DNA from 2 places in the Roseburia hominis A2-183 genome. Region 2 is predicted to be linked to the other one. Evidence: predicted binding sites of a transcription regulator. Region 2 holds the regulator's gene; the other holds the start of a gene.
The links. The regulator HrcA, encoded in region 2, represses chaperone genes, less so after heat shock. The targets are predictions, from matches to a motif close to TGTTAGCACTCNNNNNNNNNGAGTGCTAACA.

Region 1 (3,825 bases), 950 kb from region 2:
ATATTCTCCCTCCTGGCTGCACTGCATGGCAAGCCTGCCGTCACGCACAATGATCGCCCGTATCGAATACTTTTCATAGATACCCGTCGTGCCCTCATAATCACGGGCATCAAATGTCGCAAGGATCTTCATACGCATTTCCTCCGTGCCGCTTCACTTTTCTTGAATTATATTCCCTTTTTGCAATTATCGCAATATTTTTCAAATATTTTTATTTTAAACATTTTCTGTAATAAGAACACAGTTTTCTAATTGCAGAAAAAAAATCCACCCCGGTCGATTGACCGGGATGGATTCCCTCTTCGGATGGGATTTACATCATTCCCATTCCGCCTGCGCCGCCTGCCGGCATTGCCGGTGCGTCCTCTTTGATGTTTGCCACCACAGACTCTGTGGTAAGTAAGGTAGATGCTACAGAAGTTGCGTTCTGTAATGCGGTTCTTGTCACCTTAACCGGATCCAGGATACCCTGCTCTACCATGTCTACATACTGCTCCGTTGCTGCGTTAAATCCAACGCCTGCCGGAGATTCTTTTACTTTATTGATGATGACTGCGCCCTCTAATCCTGCATTTGCGGAAATGTAGTACAGCGGAGCCTCCAATGCCTTTAAGATAACCTTCGCACCGGTCTTCTCATCGCCCTCAAGCGTATCTGCGAGTGCTGCCACATCCTTGGTTGCATGAATGTATGCGGAACCGCCTCCTGCAATGATGCCTTCCTCGACTGCTGCTCTCGTTGCGTTTAACGCATCTTCCATACGAAGCTTTGCTTCCTTCATCTCCGTCTCAGTTGCTGCGCCGACACGGATCACTGCTACGCCGCCTGCAAGCTTTGCAAGACGCTCCTGTAACTTCTCCTTGTCGAACTCGGAAGTTGTCTCCTCGATCTGACCGCGGATCTGGTGGATTCTCGCCTGAATAGCGTCCTTATTGCCTGCACCGTCCACGATTACCGTGTTCTCCTTCTGAACTTTAACGGATTTTGCACGTCCGAGCTGATCCATTGTGGTATCCTTAAGCTCTAATCCGAGATCGGAGCTGATAACCTGACCGCCGGTTAAGATTGCGATATCCTCGAGCATTGCCTTTCTTCTATCGCCGTAGCCCGGAGCCTTGACTGCCACTACATTGAAAGTACCACGCAGTTTGTTGACGATCAATGTTGTAAGTGCCTCGCCCTCGATGTCCTCAGCGATGATGAGAAGTCTTGCGCCGCTCTGTACGATCTGCTCTAATAACGGCAGGATCTCCTGAATGTTGCTGATCTTCTTATCTGTGATTAAGATATACGGATCATCCAGAACCGCTTCCATTTTATCCATATCGGTGCACATATATGCGGATACATATCCACGGTCAAACTGCATACCTTCTACCAGATCAAGCTCTGTCTGCATGGTCTTGGACTCCTCGATGGTGATAACGCCATCGTTAGATACCTTCTCCATCGCATCTGCTACCATGTTGCCGACTTCCTCGTCACCTGCAGAGATAGCTGCAACTTTTGCGATCTGATCTTTTCCTTTTACTTTGGAAGACATTGCAAGGATGGACTCCACTGCCTTGTCTGTTGCCTTCTTCATACCGCGGCGAAGCACGATCGGGTTGGCGCCTGCCTCCAGATTCTTCATACCTTCCTGGATCATTGCCTGTGCAAGTACGGTTGCGGTTGTGGTACCGTCACCGGCAACATCGTTGGTCTTGGTTGCAACTTCCTTGACGAGCTGTGCTCCCATGTTCTCGAATGCATCCTCAAGCTCGATCTCCTTTGCGATCGTCACACCATCGTTGGTGATAAGTGGTGCTCCGTAGGACTTGTCGAGTACGACGTTTCTTCCTTTCGGTCCGAGTGTTACTCTGACGGTATTTGCCAGCTTATCTACGCCGGCTCCTAATGCTGTTCTTGCCTCTGTTCCGTATTTGATTTCCTTTGCCATGACTGATCTACCTCTCTATCTCTTATTCTGATTCAAATTACAGGGATGCTTCCCAGCTGCTTATTCTACGACAGCCAGAATATCGCTCTGTCTTACAATGATGTATTCCTCTCCATCCAGCTTTACTTCTGTTCCTGCATATTTGGAATAGATGACCTTCTGTCCGGTCTTTACCTGCATGGTAACTTCCTTGCCGTCTACCATTCCGCCAGGACCTACGGCGATTACCTCTGCCTCCTGCGGCTTCTCCTGTGCGCTGCTGGTAAGAATAATACCAGACTTTGTGGTCTCCTCTGCCTCACACTGTTTTAATACAACTCTGTCACTCAATGGTACTAATTTCATTTTGTAGACCTCCTGTTTTATGATCTGAAATAATATCTTTCGTTTTGTTATTAGCACTCATTTCGTTTGAGTGCTAACCGATAGTGTTATAATAGTTTTTTAGCATGTGATCTGCAACCGGATATATTCCGGTATATTTGCATTTATATTGCTCTTTTCTCGTTTTTTCTTTTGTTTTCTTGTATTTTTATATTTTCATCCATTTTTTGTGATTTTATACTTTTTTTAGAAACTTACCGTCGCTTCTCTCCAACGACCTGTTTCACCGTTTTGCGGACAGTTTTATTTCCCTCCGACCACAGGAGTTTTAAGGCTTTTGCAAAGACCTTCTGGCTCTTCTCCGGCAGGTGGCTTTTCGCCTTCATCAGCTCCTGCACCGCCTTCCATTTGCTGTGGTAAAAATCATCCACCGTCTTAATGTCCGCCGCTTCAAGCATGCCGAATACCGTATCCACAATCTGTTCGCGTTCCTCCCCGTTCAGCTGGTAAATCCATGCCTTCATCGTCTCATCCAACATCAGGCTCTGGGCCGCCACCTCCCTGACATAGACAAAGGATGTGCCGAGCACCTCCCACGACATGGCATCGTGCTGCTGGATTCCACTGTTGGAACTGCGCACCACCTCATACGCCTCCTGGTGCTCCAAGAGCATTCCGACAATCGAAGATTCCGGCAGAATCGTGTGGATTTTCGGCAGTACGCGCTGGTATGCCGCGCCCTCTACAATATCCCTGCGGAACCCAGGTCCGTCGTTGCTGTAGACCGCAAGAATCCGGTCCTGCAGCCCGCTGCTGCAGTGGACTGCAGCATAGACAGCAAGATTTCCGCCCTTGGAGTGACCCCCGATGCGCACGGGGCAGCTGCCATCTCCAAGCATCTGTTCCACGTACGCAGCGGCTTTCAGCTGACCGGGCGTCTCCGAGAGGTATCCCATATTAAAATCCTCTCTCCACCCTGTGATCGTATTGTCCGTGCCGCGGAACGACACATAGATACTGCCATCCGGCAGCCCGGCGCACATGACCGCAAACTGTGACTGCTCCTCCTCACTGATGTCATTGACGTAACCCCAGAGCTTCACGTCACGAAAACGCTCTGTTTTCGCCATCTTCTCCAAAACAAACGGCGCCGCCTTTGTCATTGACACCCGCGCAAGGATCTCCTCCCTGCTGTTCTGCTCCCAGAACGCGGCGGATGCCTCCGCAAGCGTGACTGCCTCCGCCTCGCTCTGCCCGGTCACAATCCCGTCAAACGAAGTATATACCAGCTCCGCAAAAAGCAGATTATCCACCTCGTTAAATCCGGACGCGGTGAAAGTCAGATCCCCCCGCCAGTCCAGATAATCCATCATGTTTGCCATCCCGCTCCTCCTTCTCTTCCCGCTGCAATCCCGTTGCTTCCTATCCGATCAGCCCATAGTGCTTCAGTCCGTTTTTAATTCCATGATTCATAATATCGGTCGTCACATACTCCGCGGCAGCCTTCGCCGCAGATGCCCCGTTTCCCATGGCGATGCCATGTCCCACATAGGTGAGCATCT
Region 2 (3,825 bases):
GATACCTACCGCTTTTTCAAGTGTCCTGGATGCAGGCAGAGAGTGCGGGTGCCGAAGGGAAGAGGCAAAATCTGTATTACCTGCCCGAAGTGCAGGAGAGAATTCATCAGAAGAAGCTGATCTGGCAGGGCAAAGGAGAACTTGGAATGTTCGGTTACATAAATATCAATCAGAAGATCATGACAGAGGAGAACCGGAAGGCATATCAGGCATATTACTGCGGACTGTGCCAGAGACTCAAATCCAACTGTGGTGCAAAAGGACAGATGCTGCTCAACTATGATATGACATTTCTGATCGTTCTTCTGACGGGCTTGTATGAGCTTACGAATGAATCCTCCGAGATTACCTGCGCGCTGCATCCGACCAGGAAGCGGCAGGTGTGGATCAATGAGGCGACAGATTATGCGGCGGATATGAATCTGATTGTAGCCTATCATAATCTGATTGACGACTGGAAGGACGAGAAAGCCTATACGAAGAAGGCGTTTGCAAAGATGCTGGATAAGGACTATGCGCGCGTGATAGAGAAGTATCCGCGCCAGGTTCACGCAGTGGAAGAGTTCATGCGAAAAACAGACGAGGTGGAGGCAAGAGGCGAGACGAACCTTGATGTGGTGGCAGGTCTGACCGGAGAGATGCTGGGTGAGATTTTCTGCTGGAGAGAGGATGAGTGGCAGGAAGAGCTGCGCACACTTGGCTTTTACATGGGAAAGTTCATCTACATTATGGATGCCTATGAGGATTACGATGAGGATCGCAGGAAAAAGGAGTACAATCCACTCGTCTATGCGATGCGGGAGAGTGCGGATGACATGGATACGCTCTGCCGTCTGCTGCTCACGAGCATGATGTCCGAGTGCGCCAAGTCGTTTGAGCGCCTTCCGATTTTATTACATGCGGATATACTGCGGAATGTGCTGTATTCCGGCGTATGGTCAAAATACGAGTATCTTCAGCTGAAAAAACGCAAGGCGGAAGAGAAGAATAAGAAAAAAGCGCGCAAATAGCGAGGTTACACATATATGACAGATCCATATCAGGTGCTCGGCGTATCGCGGGGAGCCTCAGATGAAGAGATAAAAAAGGCATACAGAGCACTCAGCAGAAAATACCATCCAGATGCGAATGTGAACAATCCGAACAGGGATGAGGCTGAGGAGCATTTTAAGGAAGTACAGCAGGCATATGACCAGATCATGAAGGAGAAGCAGCAGGGCGGTGGATACGGTTATGGCGGCGGCTACAGCAGCAATTCCGGCGGTTACAGTTACGCCGGCAGCCATGGATTCGGTCAGAATGAATCGCCGAAGATGCAGGCGGCTGCAAATTATATTGCAAGCAGACACTATGTGGAGGCGTTGAATGTGCTGAACGGAATTCCGTTTGGGGAACGCCGGGCGCGCTGGTACTATTTCAGCGCGATTGCCAATCAGGGCATGGGCAATAACATCAACGCGATGGAACACGCAAAGCGTGCGGTGGAGATGGAGCCGAGCAATATGGAATACCGGCAGTTTTTACAGCATCTTCAGTATGGCGGCACATGGTATACCAGCATGGGAAGTGACTACGACAGACCGTATGCGAGCGCAGGGAACTGGTGCTTAAGCCTGCTCTGTCTGGATCTCCTCTGCAACTGTTGCTGTTTCCGACCGTTTTAGCGGAAGTTTTCCGCCTGACGGGCGGATATAGATGGAGAGAAATGTGTATTCTATTATAATAGAAGAAAGTGATGCGGGAATCCTCCGGAGGACATGGAACCTTCGGAGGATTTTTTCTATTTATAAACAAACTATAAAATCACAAATAAAACACAACTTTTATGAAAAATCCTGTTGACAAAGAAATAGGTTGGTGCTATCTTAAGTACGTAAGGTGTTAGCACTCCATAGCAACGAGTGCTAATAAGACAAAAGGAACTGCAGGAAAAGCAGCAGGAGACCAGCGATGGACGAGATGGAATTAGATGAACGTAAAGTAAAAATTTTAGATGCGATCATCCGCAATTATCTGGAGACAGGCGAGCCGGTTGGGTCGAGAACCATTTCAAAATATACAGATCTGAATCTGAGTTCTGCGACCATCCGCAATGAGATGGCAGACCTGGAGGAACTGGGTTATATCCTGCAGCCGCATACTTCCGCAGGACGTATTCCTTCCGATAAGGGGTATCGGTTTTATGTAGATCACCTGATGGAAGAGAAGAACCGTGAGGTAGATGACATGAAGAAGTTCGTCATTGAACACACGGAAAAAGTAGATCAGGTTCTTCAGCAGGTGGCAAAGATGCTGGCGGCAAATACCAACTATGCGACGATGGTGTCGGCACCGAGCTACCACCGCAACAAGGTAAAGTTCATACAGCTTTCCAATGTGAATGAAGAACAGATACTGGCAGTGATTGTCACGGAGGGTAATCTGGTCAAGAACAAGATTATTCCAGTATCCGAGCCGATCGACAATGAGACGATGCTGAAGTTAAATATTCTGCTGAACTCGAATCTCAACGGTCTTGCCTTGCAGGATATCAATCTCGGCACGATCGCCAAGTTGAAGGAGCAGGCGGGAATCCACAGCGACATCATCAGTGATGTGCTGGATACCGTGGCAGAGACGATGGGACAGGATGAGGATATCCGGATCTATACGAGCGGGACAACGAACCTGTTCAAATACCCGGAGTTAAGTGATTCCACAGAAAAAGCGAGTGAACTGATCTCCACATTTGAGGAGAAGCAGCAGCTTGCATCACTTGTCACTGAGAACCTGTTGGAAGATAAGAGCACAGGGATTCAGGTTTATATAGGAAATGAAAGCCCGATTCAGACGATGAAGGACTGCAGCGTGGTTACAGCAACCTATGAATTGGGAGAAGGGATTCGCGGAACCATCGGTATTGTAGGACCGAAGCGAATGGATTATGAGAAAGTCATGGATAACCTGAAGGTATTGAAGAATTCTCTCGATGGAATTTTGGACAGACCAAAAGGTGAGACATAGATGGAGGATTGGAATGGCAGAGAAAAAAGAAGAAATGATGGAAGAAGTATTAGAGGATCTTGAAAAAGATGCCGCAGAGAAGCAGGCAGAAGAGGTAAGCGAGGCGGAGGAGACAGAGGCTGAAACAGAAACAGCTGAATCCGGCGAGCAGGCAGAAGAGACAGAGGAATCTGAGGCAGAGGACGGACAGGAAGCACCTGCCGATGAGAAGAAGGGATTCTTTAAGAAAAAGAAAGATAAAAAAGACGAACAGATCGAGGAACTGAATGATAAATTAAAACGTCAGATGGCAGAATTCGACAACTTCCGTAAGCGCACAGAGAAAGAAAAAACACAGATGTACGATATGGGAGCAAAAAGTATCATTGAGAAGATCCTTCCGGTGATTGACAATTTTGAGAGAGGACTGGCAGCAGTACCGGAGGAGCAGCGAGAAGATGCGTTTGTCGTCGGGATGGATAAAGTATACAGACAGATGCTTACCGAGCTTGATGCAAGCGGAGTAAAGCCGATCGAGGCAGTCGGTCAGGAATTTGATCCGAACTTCCACAATGCAGTGATGCAGGTGGAAAGCGAGGAGTACGATTCCGGAGTGGTCGCACAGGAGTTACAGAAGGGTTATATGTATAAGGATTCTGTTGTGCGCCACAGCATGGTTGCAGTGGTATCATAGCAGCCGTTTTATCAGTCAGACGTGCCGGCATCGTAAGATGTCCGCGTTAATATAAATGCAGCAAAAGTAACAAATTTGTTTTTAGAATATGATGAGGAGGAATCTATCATGGGAAAAATTATCGGAATTGATTTAGGAACAACAAACAG

Region 1: a site for HrcA is predicted at 2,333-2,363, ahead of groES (co-chaperone GroES). Genes of this name have one in related genera too.

Annotation. Positions count from the first base shown of each region.
Region 1 covers NC_015977.1:2,030,600-2,034,424, forward strand. The annotation lists gene RHOM_RS09115 (NUDIX domain-containing protein) at 1-132, opposite strand, end outside; gene groL (chaperonin GroEL) at 314-1,939, opposite strand; gene groES (co-chaperone GroES) at 2,000-2,284, opposite strand; gene RHOM_RS09130 (DUF2974 domain-containing protein) at 2,518-3,645, opposite strand; gene RHOM_RS09135 (Cof-type HAD-IIB family hydrolase) at 3,686-3,825, opposite strand, start outside.
Region 2 covers NC_015977.1:1,082,551-1,086,375, forward strand. The annotation lists gene RHOM_RS04880 (hypothetical protein) at 1-120, shown strand, start outside; gene RHOM_RS04885 (DUF5685 family protein) at 147-1,010, shown strand; gene RHOM_RS04890 (J domain-containing protein) at 1,026-1,664, shown strand; gene hrcA (heat-inducible transcriptional repressor HrcA) at 1,951-3,003, shown strand; gene grpE (nucleotide exchange factor GrpE) at 3,017-3,676, shown strand; gene dnaK (molecular chaperone DnaK) at 3,785-3,825, shown strand, end outside.